DNA from 3 places in the Pseudoalteromonas sp. XMcav11-Q genome. Region 1 is predicted to be linked to each of the others. Evidence: predicted binding sites of a transcription regulator. Region 1 holds the regulator's gene; each other region holds the start of a gene.
The links. Region 1 encodes sigma-54, which starts transcription at its own class of promoters, with help from an activator protein. Its sites were predicted from a motif close to GTTGGCACGNNNNTNGNNT; they were not measured.
Positions count from the first base shown of each region.

Region 2: the regulator sigma-54 is predicted to act here: its motif matches at 1,897-1,915, upstream of ABMY45_RS07680 (LiaF domain-containing protein).
Region 3: the regulator sigma-54 is predicted to act here: its motif matches at 2,700-2,718, upstream of ABMY45_RS10520 (LPP20 family lipoprotein).

Region 1 covers NZ_JBECOX010000003.1:394,579-398,821, reverse strand. The annotation lists gene rapZ (RNase adapter RapZ) at 1-574, opposite strand, end outside; gene ptsN (PTS IIA-like nitrogen regulatory protein PtsN) at 567-1,025, opposite strand; gene hpf (ribosome hibernation promoting factor) at 1,027-1,314, opposite strand; gene ABMY45_RS07425 (RNA polymerase factor sigma-54) at 1,344-2,843, opposite strand; gene lptB (LPS export ABC transporter ATP-binding protein) at 2,890-3,615, opposite strand; gene lptA (lipopolysaccharide transport periplasmic protein LptA) at 3,615-4,157, opposite strand; gene lptC (LPS export ABC transporter periplasmic protein LptC) at 4,147-4,243, opposite strand, start outside.
Region 2 covers NZ_JBECOX010000004.1:13,849-18,091, reverse strand. The annotation lists gene ABMY45_RS07685 (M3 family metallopeptidase) at 1-1,121, shown strand, start outside; gene ABMY45_RS07680 (LiaF domain-containing protein) at 1,184-1,861, opposite strand; gene ABMY45_RS07675 (manganese efflux pump MntP family protein) at 2,305-2,868, opposite strand; yybP-ykoY riboswitch at 2,888-3,046, opposite strand; gene ABMY45_RS07670 (HAMP domain-containing sensor histidine kinase) at 3,140-4,243, opposite strand, start outside.
Region 3 covers NZ_JBECOX010000005.1:238,425-242,667, forward strand. The annotation lists gene ABMY45_RS10500 (chemotaxis protein CheV) at 1-353, opposite strand, end outside; gene flgA (flagellar basal body P-ring formation chaperone FlgA) at 494-1,201, shown strand; gene flgM (flagellar biosynthesis anti-sigma factor FlgM) at 1,274-1,597, shown strand; gene ABMY45_RS10515 (flagellar protein FlgN) at 1,590-2,018, shown strand; gene ABMY45_RS10520 (LPP20 family lipoprotein) at 2,093-2,569, opposite strand; gene ABMY45_RS10525 (flagellar assembly protein T N-terminal domain-containing protein) at 2,774-3,970, shown strand; tRNA gene ABMY45_RS10530 (tRNA-Arg) at 4,079-4,153, opposite strand.

The sequences.
Region 1 (4,243 bases):
AGCGCGCATCAAAAACGTAATCCGCTTGTTTTGGGATGCCGTGTTTAAAGCCGAAAGATTCAAAGGTAATAATGAGTTGTTTGTCTTTTTTACCTAAGATTTTTTCGCGGATATCTTCTGCAAGTTGATGAACGCTCAGGCCTGTAGTATCAATGAGAAAATCGGCGCGAGTGATCAGCACGTCTAACAATTCCCGTTCTTTCTTTATCGCAACATCTAATGGAAGATTATGCAGTGAAAGAGGGTGCAAACGGCGTGTTTCTGAGAAGCGCTTTATCAGGGTTTGATCGTCACTGTCTAAATAAAACAGGGTAGGTTTGGCAAAGCCTGGTAAGTATTCAAGAATGTCATTAAACTCGTCCTGTTCTTTAGGTAAGTTTCTAACATCAATACTGACTGCAATTTTATTATAATTGTCCGAAACACTGCGGACTAAAGACGGCAGCAAATTGACCGGAATGTTATCCACACAATAGTAGCCTAAGTCTTCCAATACTCGAAGCGCTACAGATTTACCAGAGCCTGAGCGGCCACTGATAATGATAAGCTCGAGTCCTTTTTCGTCATCACTCATCAAGTTCACCTTGGATCACTGCATATAACTCATCATCACTTTTTGCTTGCCTAAGCATTTTGCAAAAAGACTTGTCTTTGAGTGTATCAGCAATCGCCGCTAAGGTCTTCAGGTGTTGTTGATTATCACCTTCAGGTACGATGAACGCGACAAAAATATCGACAGGCTGCTTATCTATGGCTTCAAACTGGATCCCTTGCTCGCTGACAAGCACCATTGCAAGGATTTTATCCAAACCTTCAAGTCGACCATGGGGAATGGCAATGCCTTTACCGATCCCTGTGCTGCCCAATTTCTCTCGCGCCATTAAGGCGTCCAAGATAGCATGCTGACTGGTATTTGGAATTTGGCTATGAGCCAGTTCGCTGATGTATTCTAAAATACGTTTTTTGCTATTAAAAAGGACCGCAGCTTTACTGCAGTCCTTGTTCACTAATTCACTTAATTTCATCTTAGTGTCGAGTGAGCTTCTCTTTGTGTTTAATAACTTGACGATCTAGCTTGTCGATAAGGCCATCAATTGCGGCATACATATCTTGATGCTCTGTTGATGCAAATAGCTCGCCGCCGTTTACGTGTAATGTTGCTTCTGCTTTTTGTACTAGTTTCTCGACATCAAGGATCACATGCACATTATTGATATGATCAAAGTGCCTTTCTAGCTTCGCAAACTTGTTGGTGACATAGTCTCTTAATGAGTCAGTAATTTCTACATGGCGACCAGTTAGATTTAGTTGCATAAGCATTTTTCCTTCTTGGGTTTTACGTCTTATATCAAGCTTTTACGCTGATTTGACGGTGGAATGGCTAGGGATTCACGATATTTTGCAATCGTACGTCTCGCTACCTTAATTCCTTGCTCAGCTAAGATATCTGCAATTTTGCTGTCACTCAATGGCTTCGCGGTATTCTCTGCAGCTATCAGCTTTTTGATAAGTGCTCTAATTGCTGTAGAAGAGCACTCACCTCCATTTTCCGTACTTACATGGCTAGAGAAGAAATACTTCAGCTCAAATATTCCCCGAGGTGTATGCATGTATTTTTGTGTTGTCACACGGGAAATTGTGGACTCATGCATCTCAACCATTTCAGCAACATCATTTAGCACCATAGGGCGCATTGCTTCGGGGCCATGTTCAAAGAATGCCTGTTGTTGTTGCACAATGCAATTGGTAACTTTTAATAAAGTATCATTTCGGCTTTCTAAGCTTTTAATAAACCACTTTGCTTCTTGTAAATGTGAGCGAATAAACTGACTATCCGTACTGGATTTCGCCGTTCTAGACATCGCAGCGTAATGGTCATTTACTCTTATTTTAGGCATAGCATCAGGATTTAGCTCTACGACCCAACGACCTTTTACTTTTTTCACCGATACGTCAGGGATCACATATTCAGGCTCTTCATGAATAATGCTTGCCGCAGGCTTTGGGTTAAGGCTATGTATTAACGTCATGACCTCTTTGAGATCGGCTTCTTTAAGGCGCGTTTTCTTAGCCAAAGTTCGATAGTCACGGCTGGCAAGCAAGTCGATATGCTCTGTCAGGATCATTTTTGTTTCGGCAATCCATGGGGTATCTGGGGCGAATTGGTTTAGCTGAATGCATAAGCATTCTTGTAAACTACGCGCTGCGATACCGACAGGGTCAAAAAGCTGAATGCGTTTGAGTACGGCTTCGACTTCATCTAGCTCAATAGGCTCTTCGCTATTCTCGTCATTAATGCTTTCTAAAATGTCTTCGCAAGACAGTGTTAGAATGCCTGACAGGTCGACAGCTTCAATAATCGCAATCGCAATAGCTCTATCTGTTGGACTAAATGGTGTCAGTTCGAGTTGCCACATGAGATAATCGTGGAGAGATTCAGAGGTTTCCCCTTGATAAACATTATCGTCATCGGGAAGTGGACCTGAGCTTGCAGCAGGCGCTGCACTCATATACTCGTCCCAAGTGACATCCATGGCAAGGTCATCGCTCACAGTGTCTTTGCTCATGGCGGTATCTGAGTCTATCTCATAGTCACTAACCTGCGTTTCATCGGCTGAATCTTGATTGTCGTCAGCACGGCTCTTTTCTTGGCTGTGTTGGTCAGCGTTTTCGCCGTCAGTATTATCACCTTCTTCCACTTCCAACAATGGATTGCTGTCTAATGCTTCTTGTATTTCTTGTTGCAGATCCAATGTACTAAGCTGCAGCAAGCGAATGGCTTGTTGCAGTTGCGGAGTCATTGTAAGTTGCTGCCCCATGCGCAGCTGTAATGATTGCCTCATGTATCTCTAACAATCCTTTTTAACAGTTATTAATACTACGTCTTAACTATAGCTTGAATTGTTCGCCTAGGTAGACATCTCTTACGGTTTGATCTGCCAAAACATGTTCTGGCGTGCCTGCAGCGATTAACTCACCATGTGAAACGATGTAGGCTTTTTCACATACGTCCAGTGTTTCTCTAACGTTATGATCGGTGATAAGCACACCGATACCACGGTTTTTTAGGTGCTCTATGATTGTCTTTATATCTAACACCGAAATAGGATCAACACCAGCAAAAGGTTCATCTAACAGGATAAACTTAGGGTTTGCGGCTAAAGCGCGAGCAATTTCGACTCGTCTTCTTTCGCCTCCCGACAATGCCATGCCCTGTGAGTCGCGAATGTGTTGAATATTAAACTCATCCAGTAACTCGTTTAGTTCAGCTTCTCTTTCAACTTTAGATAAGTCTTTTCGAGTTTCTAAAATCGCCATCAAATTTTGATAGACCGTGAGTTTTCTAAAGATTGAAGACTCTTGCGGTAGATAGCCAATACCAAGTCGTGCGCGGCTGTGCATCGGTAACAAAGTGATATCTTCGTCATCAATCTGAATATAGCCTTTGTCGCTTGGTACTAACCCTACAATCATGTAGAACGTAGTGGTTTTACCTGCACCATTTGGTCCTAATAAGCCTACAATACTGCCAGCCTGAACACTTAAACCAACATTTTTGACGACCTGACGACCTTTATAACTCTTTGCTAGACCAGTTGCTTTGAGCTCGCTCATTAATTGTTACCTTCTTCCTGCGCTTTTTTCTCTTTAGCGTCTTTTTTGTCATCAACAGGAACAAGGATGGTTCTTACTCGAGAGTCTTCTTGGTCTGAGCGCTCAGCGCTGATCAATTGCTTTTCAATGTCATAGGTGATGACTTGAGCATTGATTTTTTGCCCAGTTTGATTGATTTCAGCATCACCAGAAATCACTAGGGTTCCCTTCGCTACGTCGTAACGGATTTCATTTGCTTTGGCTTCTAGCAAGTTGCCATCGGGTTGACGTTCGCTAAAAGTGGCAGGGCTGCCAGTTGCCACAAGCAGTTGCTTGTTAATGCCGAGCTCCGCGCGGCGGTGGACCTCTAGGCGATCGGCATTTATCTTTCTGTTGCCATGAATAATAACAACATTCTGTTCAAAAATACCGATGTTGCTTTGCAGTTGAGCTTGCTGACGGCCAGCATCAATAATGACTTCATTTTGTTCTGCAGCAATTGCTAGAGTAGAACTTGCAAGCAAGCCGATGAAAACTAGTTTGTTAATGATTTTACTGGTCATAATAAATTGTCTTTGTGTGGTTGATGAGTTCGATCACTTGCTTTTGTAGATCCGCATGCAGTCCTTTACCTGTGATCCTAAGACTA
Region 2 (4,243 bases), on a different contig from region 1:
AAGAAGAAGTAACAGACATGACATCTATTGCTAAGCTTGAAGGCAATGATATAAAAATCATGCCATGGGATTACCGTTTCTACGCTGAGAAGGTTCGCCAAGCTAAGTATCAATTGGATTCAAACGAAGTTAAAGCCTATTTACAGCTAGATAATTTGCGTGAAGCGATGTTCTATGTAGCAGGCCGTCTGTTTAACTTTGAATTCACTGAAGTGCCAAAGGGCTCGGTGCCTGTATTCCACCCTGACGTTCGTGTATGGGAAGTAACAGACAAAACCACTGGTGATAATATCGGCCTTTGGTATTTAGACCCGTTCGCACGTAAAGGTAAACGCTCTGGTGCGTGGGCCATATCATATCGTAGCCATACAACATTTGATGGTAAAACAAATGTGCTTAGCTCAAACAACTCCAACTTTGTGAAAGCACCAGAAGGTGAAGCGACCTTAATTTCTTGGTCAGATGCAGAAACCTATTTCCACGAGTTTGGTCACGCGCTGCATGCGCTTTCATCAAACGTGAAGTACCCAAGTTCAAACTCTGGTGTGCGCGACTACACTGAGTTCCAATCTCAGCTATTGGAGCGTTGGTTGGCAACGGACGAAGTGATCAATCGTTACTTAGTTCACTATAAAACAGGCAAACCTATGCCTAAAGCGCTAATCGAGAAAATCAAGAAGTCAGCAACCTTTAACCAAGGTTTCGCGACGACTGAATACCTTGGTTCGGCTATTATGGATATGCTTTTCCATACCACAGATCCTGACAAGATTGGCGACCCTGTTGCATTCGAAAAGTCTCAGTTAGGTGCGCTAGGCATGCCGGACGAGGTCGTGATGCGTCATCGTACAACTCACTTTGGTCACGTATTCTCAGGTGAAGGTTATTCAGCGGGTTACTACGGTTACCTGTGGGCTGAGGTATTAACTTCTGATGCAGCAGAAGCGTTTGCAGAAGCGCCAGGTGGCTTCTACGACAAAGACGTTGCACAGCGTTTAGTGGATTACCTATTCTCAGTTCGCAACTCAATGGATCCAGCAGAAGCGTATCGCAAGTTTAGAGGCCGTGACGCTGAAGTTGAAGCGCTTATGCGTGATAGAGGCTTTCCTGTAGAGAAGTAAAAAGTTTACTCTGCTATTCGGATAATAAAAAACCCCTGAACCAAGGGGTTTTTTATAAAGCTTTAGCTTTTGGATTTCGTGCCGTCACCAAATAGGGATTTAAGGCCGTCGGCAAATTGCTTTATTTGCGCTTTCATCGAGCGCTTTACGCTAATTTCAATGCTACCCAAAATCATTCTGCCGTGAATATAAATTTGTGGACGCTGTTTCACCTGCCCTGCAGATGCAAGCGTATTTCTTGTGTTTTCTACTGAACCCATAATATTACGAATATCGGTGACGACATCGACTGTGTCTGGTACAAAGATTTCGTCACTGCCTAAAATGCAATCTATATAAATATGTACTTCAGGGTGACTAAAAATTGCGTTGCTAAAATCTAGTTCCAAGCTGCCAAGGTAGTTTTTTAGGTGGATCTCTTTAGGTACGACCCACTCGCCACTGCGATGGTTGGAACTAAGTATAGAGGTAATGCTTATTGCCTCAGCACCATCTACGCTTGAGGTAAATTTTGGACCCAAACGAGCGGCTTTTTCGCTGTGATATCTTGCATCCGACTTTAGCGGTAAATCAGCACTAAGTGCTGCAATTTGTTCTTGTTCGTTCAGGTCGTATGCTTTATCCAATCGTCTCTCGAATGCATCAGCCGAAAGCTCACCGTGGCTGTAATTTAGAATTAACTGGTCAATCACCTCTTCCCTAACGGATTCGAGAGGCCTATCTTTTAATGGTACAGACATATGGTTGGTTCCGTTCTCTTGATTTATGCTTATAGAAGCAACAACCAAGCCAACATTAAATCATTTATAAAACAAGTGGTTAGTGTTTTTTAATATCAACTTACTCTATTTATTTACTAATATTTAGTTGTACAAAATAGTATTTGGTCAAAATTACCACTATTAGATGGCAGGCAACGCAGTAGCGCAGGTGTAGTTTGATATTGTCAGTCACTTTGCTATGGTAGTAGGTGTTCGCAAAACAACCAAAGGAGATTAGTTATGGCGAAGAAAAGCGATGTCAAAGCGCTTAAAAAAGAGCTGAAAGCGCGTAAAGCAAAGATTGAAAAGCATGAAGCAAAAATCAAAAAGCTGAAAAAAGCGATTAAAAAGGCTTAAAAGCCAAGTAGCCCTAACGTAAAGGGATAAGCAAGTGAGCGGTAAATATACCGCTCTTTTTGCGATTAAATCGAAAGATGGCTATATAGCAACCAAGTTCCCACACAGATTAAGATCACCCCACCAAAGGTTTCAGCTCGACTACCAAGGAACTTTCCAGCCGAATGCCCAATCATCACACCAATTGTTACCATCATGGTGGTGGCAAGGCCAATGAGCGAAGCGGCGAGCCATATATTCACATCAACAAATGCGAGACTGACACCGACAGCCATTGCATCAATACTGGTACCAAACGCTGTGATAATGGTTTTTAACCAAGGTTGCTTTGCGTGCTGTACTGGCGCATCGTCATTACCCTTAAGGCTCTCATAAATCATATGAGCGCCAAGTCCTAACAGTAAGATAAAGGCAATCCAGTGATCCCAAGCCTCGACATAGCCAGCTGCAGATTGTCCTATTAACCAGCCAATCAGCGGCGTACAGGCTTCAATAACACCAAAAATGAGGCCGATTTTTATGGCTTCGGTAAGCCGAGGTGATTTTAGGCTGGCGCCTTTACCGATTGCCGCGGCAAACGCATCGGTAGACATGGCGTATGCTAACAGTAGCAGGGTGACGAAATTCATTTACATTGCTCCGGTCGGGCGATTTGAGTCCACGACATATCCACACGCCCGACCACAGGCATGGATATATCGATGGTCTCGCCAACCGAGAGGTGTCCGCACCATGGCATTTTGGCCAATTATGTTGATACGAACTCTTCCGAGCATTGGAAGCAGGCTACTCCCCAACGAGTTGCGATAATATCAAGAATTGTTCTAAATAGAAATCTAAGTTTATAGCTAGCTCTACACGATATGGTGGATGAGTTGGCTCCATTTTTAGTTATTTATCTTACAGCAAGACACTAAAGCAGCTCCCTTTTCCTGCTTCAGAAGTCGCGCTGATCCGCCCTTTGTGGCGATGGATAATTTGTTGGCTGAGTGCAAGCCCAATTCCTGAACCATGAGGTTTTGTAGTAAAAAATGGTACGAATATTTTATCAAGTGCGCTGGGTTCTATTCCTTCCCCGTTATCAGCAACTTTGATCTCACATTTGCCGTAGCGATTAATCGTTGCTGATACAGTCACTATTTTTTCATGGTTGTTATGTTTCATGGCATCTTTGGCGTTATTTAGTAGATTGAGCAGCACTTGCTCTATCATTTTTCTATCAACATTAATGCTCAGCGCAGCGGGCGTCACATCAAAGTGTAGGGTGATATGGGCGTCACTAAAGTCGCTTTTTATCAGCGGCGTAATGTCGTCAAGTAAAGTCTGTACCGCAAGCGGTTGGAGGTCAAGTTCAGGAATATGCGTGAGCTTTCTGTAGTTATCAATAAAGCCAAGTAAAGACTGGCTTCTAATACCAATCGCTTGCAGGCTTTGTAGGTAGTCTTCAACGAGTTCTTGGTCTGTCACCGCTTCAGCTAACTGATTATTGGTGATATTAACTAGCGTATTTGAGAGTGAATAAATCGGTGCGACGGAGTTTCCTATTTCATGGATAAGCACGCGGATCAGCTTTTGCCAAGACTCGATTTGGGTACTCTCTAGCTGCTCTGAAATCGCGGTGAAAAGCCAAAGTTGGTACTGATTACCTTGATTGGAAAACGTAAAATATTTAAATAGTAAGTCTTTGGCGATGTGGCTACCTACTTTGGCTTGTTCAAGCTCTGGGTGTGCTGCAAGTAATGAGTGTCCAGACTCTGCGCCGCGAATATCCAACAATTGCTTTGCGCTGTTATTACAAATCAAAATGGTGTGGCCATTTTTGATAAGGATCAGACCTGCTTCTATGTGTTGTAGCATGGTTTCGTAAGTAGTGACGAGCTCTGCCTGTTTGGTTTTATCTTGCTGAGCTTTCTGAATAAGCTCGTTACAGGTTGTAAGTGCTTGCTTACTTATTGGGTGCTTATTATCAATTCTAAAGCTGCCATCTTGATACTTGAGCGCAGT
Region 3 (4,243 bases), on a different contig from region 1:
TCCCAGTTCATATTCACAATGCGTTCTACCGCACTGACTAAAAAGCCTTGAACTGAACGGTTGTATTCCGCAATTACAATAAAACAATTGCGAATATCTTGAATAGGAGGCCCACCAACCGCAAGTGACATGTCAATTACGGATATTGTTTGGCCTCGAATATGAGCAACCCCTCGAATCAAAGGGTTTGACTTGGGCATGCTTGTCAATGCTGGACATTGAAGCACTTCTCGGACTTTGAAAACGTTAATGCCGAAGCGCTGTCGACCTTGAAGTCGAAAAAGTAATAGCTCGAGACGGTTTTGTCCAACCAGCTGTGTACGTTGGTTAACCGAGTCTAAAATACCTGCCATTTCAATCTCCTACTGTATAAACCGCTAATCGGAACGATCTTTGCTTCGACTCTGATATGGTTTACCACCCTTGATTAGGTGCAGTTATTAAAGCAGAATCTTTATACCTTGTTTCACCCCATAAGCATAGTCGAAACATCATGAGTTTGTTAAAAAAAACCCATTACATTCAGTTTTTTTGTTTGTTCGCTTATTTTATAGGCGTTGACTATGGTTATTGTCAGCAATATGACAACAAAACTTTAGAACAAAGCGCAATAGAATTTGTTGAACCAAATGTAGAGCAAGATCCCGACAGCCAGCTATCACTAACTGCTATACCACTTGATTCAAGAATTCCAGCAAGGGATTGTCAATCGCCGTTGCAATATAGTACAGCAATGACTCCGCCTTTTGACACTCAAGTGACAGTACAAATTAGATGCAACGATACCCTCAGCTGGACTCAATACGTCCACGTGCGTATCGATCACCTCTTCCCTATTTTAGTTAGCGCGACCATGTTAGAAAAAGGCCGTGTTATTCAGGATGACGATGTAAAAATAGAGTATCAGCCGAAACGTTTTCGTAGGGTTTCCTATATAGAAGATAAGTCGATACTAATAGGCAGTAGAAGCAAACGTAATATCAGAGAAGGTCAAGCCTTTACTCAGGCTCATATTTGTATGGTCTGCAAAGGCGATACGGTGACGATTATTGCTAAATCAGGTGGGCTTGTGATCAAAACTCAAGGAGAAGCGCAGCAAGATGGCAACCGTGGTGAACTTATTAATATTAAAAACGCTCGCTCTGGCAAAACCTTACGTGCTAGAGTAATAGAAGTGGAAACAGTAGAGGTGAATTTATAAAAAATTTGCTAAAGTAATACTATTAAACGCCGATAACAAGGCTGAGAGTATAATTTTATTGGGTCTACAATCATGGTTAATCAAGTTAACGGTCAGAATCAGTCTACATCCGTTGCTAATAATGTTAAGCAACAGAAGGCTGAATTGCAAAGAAATGATGCTAATAGTGCGTCAGTTAAATCACCAGCTACACCGAAAGCAGCTGCGGATTCAGTGAGCCTGACTCCACAAGCGCAACAGCTGAAAACGGTCAACGAAAAAGCGCAGCAGTCATCAGGCTTTGACGACAAGAAAGTCGAAGAACTGAAAAAAGCGATTGCAGAAGGCAAGTATCAAGTTGACGCGGAAAAACTAGCCAAAAACATAGCTGCATTTGAGTTCGAAATATATGGATGATTTGGTTCGGCTCTGCCACCACAAACTTTCAGAACAAATCTCGACGCTAGAAGCGATGACCCAGCTTCTGGCTCGTGAGCTTGACGAGCTCGCGTCTCGGCGTGGCGACAACTTAAAAGAAATCGCTCGTGAAAAGCTAACTCTCATTTCAAAACTGCAAAAGCTCGACAATGAATTGTCAAAAACTGAGTCTCACGTCTTTGAAAGCAGTGAAGTAGCCCCGCTCGTTGCTAAAGTGCGAGCACTACTCAGTGAGTGCCAAACCAAAAATGAAATCAATGCTAAAACGGCTCATCAGGCTAATGTAAGCACACGTGAACTAAAAGGGATCTTAATTGGCGCACCAACTTCGATTACATATGGTCAAGATGGCAGCGTGAAAAGTAGCGATAGTGAATTGGTACGTAACCTAAAGGCGTAGCCACGCCTGTCGTATTTTAGTATTGAGGAACAATCGAAGTGAAGCGCATTAAGTAAGCAATATGTGATGAGTGCTTACTTAAAGCTATAAGATATCTTCTTAATTTTCTGCGGCTTGACTTGAGTAATATACAAATCATAAACGCGTTTCATATCAAGCTCTAACTCCGTCGCGTAAGTATCACCAACTGCGTAACTTTTCAGCACCTTAGCCCCACGAACAAGTCCATTTACTTGGCTCTTAAGACCGTCGTTTTGCGCAACCGCTCCTTTTACCGTAATAGTGGATGTCAAATTCTGGCCATACAGTTGCTCAGCCAATTCACGATAGGCTTCTAATTTTGAGACTTTAATGGCCATTAGCTGCTTCTCACCCGCAGTTTTACCCGGCTGAGCACTCAAAGGAGCGTACCCCACTGCCCGTAAAACAGGAAAAGTTTCCGGTTGCACTGTTTCATATTCAATATGCTTATCAACGAGGCTTGAACAGCCGCTGAGCCCTGCTAGCGAACAAACCATAACAACTGAACTGATAGAATTAGTGATACGCATTTCACCACACTCCGCTACAATATATACCAATCAAAATTAAGCACTTCCCCAACATCTTGGTCTCGCAAGGGTTGTCGTGGTTTCATTGAGTATTGGCAAGAAATAAAATTAACTTTCATAATGTATGATTATGCACGAACCTTGCCAAAATTTGGCACAGGTATTGCTGAGTTGAAGAGTAGTTTTTGATCTGGGCATTTAAACATGAAAAAGCAATTCGCGACCAGTCTATCACTGTTGTGTATCACCTTGGTTCATCCAGCTTATGCTGAATGGTTTGAAGTTACCGGCATAGCTGACGTTAAAAATGGCGACCATCAAAAAGCCAAAAGAAAGGCGGTAAATGACGCCATCACACAAGCTTTGCTGTTTTCTGGCGCTTCGGTGAGTAGTGTGCAAACCGTCACCGATGGTGTACTCACCCAAGATCAACTTAAGATCCGCTCAAATGCTGAAATCCAAAGTGCCAACGTAATTGCTGAAGCAAAAGTTGGTGACTCATGGCAGGTGACATTACATATCGATATTACCCCACAGAGTGCTCAGTGCCCTACTAGTGCTTACGACAAACAGGTTGCAGTCACACAAAGTCAGTTAAAAAATAAACACCAAGCAACACTAGGTCAAATTTTTGACATAAATAAAGCGGTGAGCGAGCGCCTATACCAGACAATGTCTGAACAAAAGTTGAGCTTAGAACCTGTTCCTTATTTCGCACAGACCATAGACGTTAACCGCTTTTTCAGCCAGCGGTTTGATTATAATGAACAGCTAATCGAGACCATTACGGCAAATACGAACAGCCAATTTGTATTACTGAGTCAAATTACTGATATTGCAGGTGTCGATAAACTTAATAGCGACTTCGCATTTTGGCAAAGTGATAAATATTTAAGAAGCTTCAAGGTAGACTTTGCGCTGTTTGATGCACTTTCTCATGAAAGGGTGTGGCAAAAGCAATATGCCACTCAAGGCGTGTGGCCGTTTAAGAAGACCAAATTAATTGATGTGTACAGTGAGCGCTTTTGGCAGACAGATTATGCTGATGAGATCCAAACCACGCTGACACAAATCGCAACTGATTTAAACGCAGCGGTGGCCTGCTTACCAACCAACGGCAAAATCCTACATATCGATGATGAACAAGTCGTTATTAATTTGGGCCGCATGCATGGCTTAGAGAATGGCCAGATCCTTAACGTAGCGCATAGTAATCCGCTGACTAATGTCGATGGTAAAATATTTATGCATCAAATTAAAACCATTAATAAACTGCAAGTGATCCAGGTGAATGCGCAAAACGCCATTGCGGTAAATATCAGTAATCGCCCACTTCACAATGTGCAAATTAATGATTTGGTTGAAATTCAAATAGAAAATGAAAATGAGTTTGAACTGTAAGGTTAAGACTACCTATGACGCAGACAAGATTTTCGACGACTTTACACACTCTACATCATGCTTCCGCCGCCCATTTACTTTGGTAATTCCACGCAAAAGTGATACCAATGGCGTCCCCAGTAGGAATCGAACCTACATCTAAGCCTTAGGAGGGCCTTGTTTTATCCATTAAACTATGGGGACAATCTCTAAAGTCAGATAACGATCGCTTTTTTTGACCTTCACTAGCGGGATCTGCATTACTTAATACCCATGAAAGTCTGGAGTTGTCGA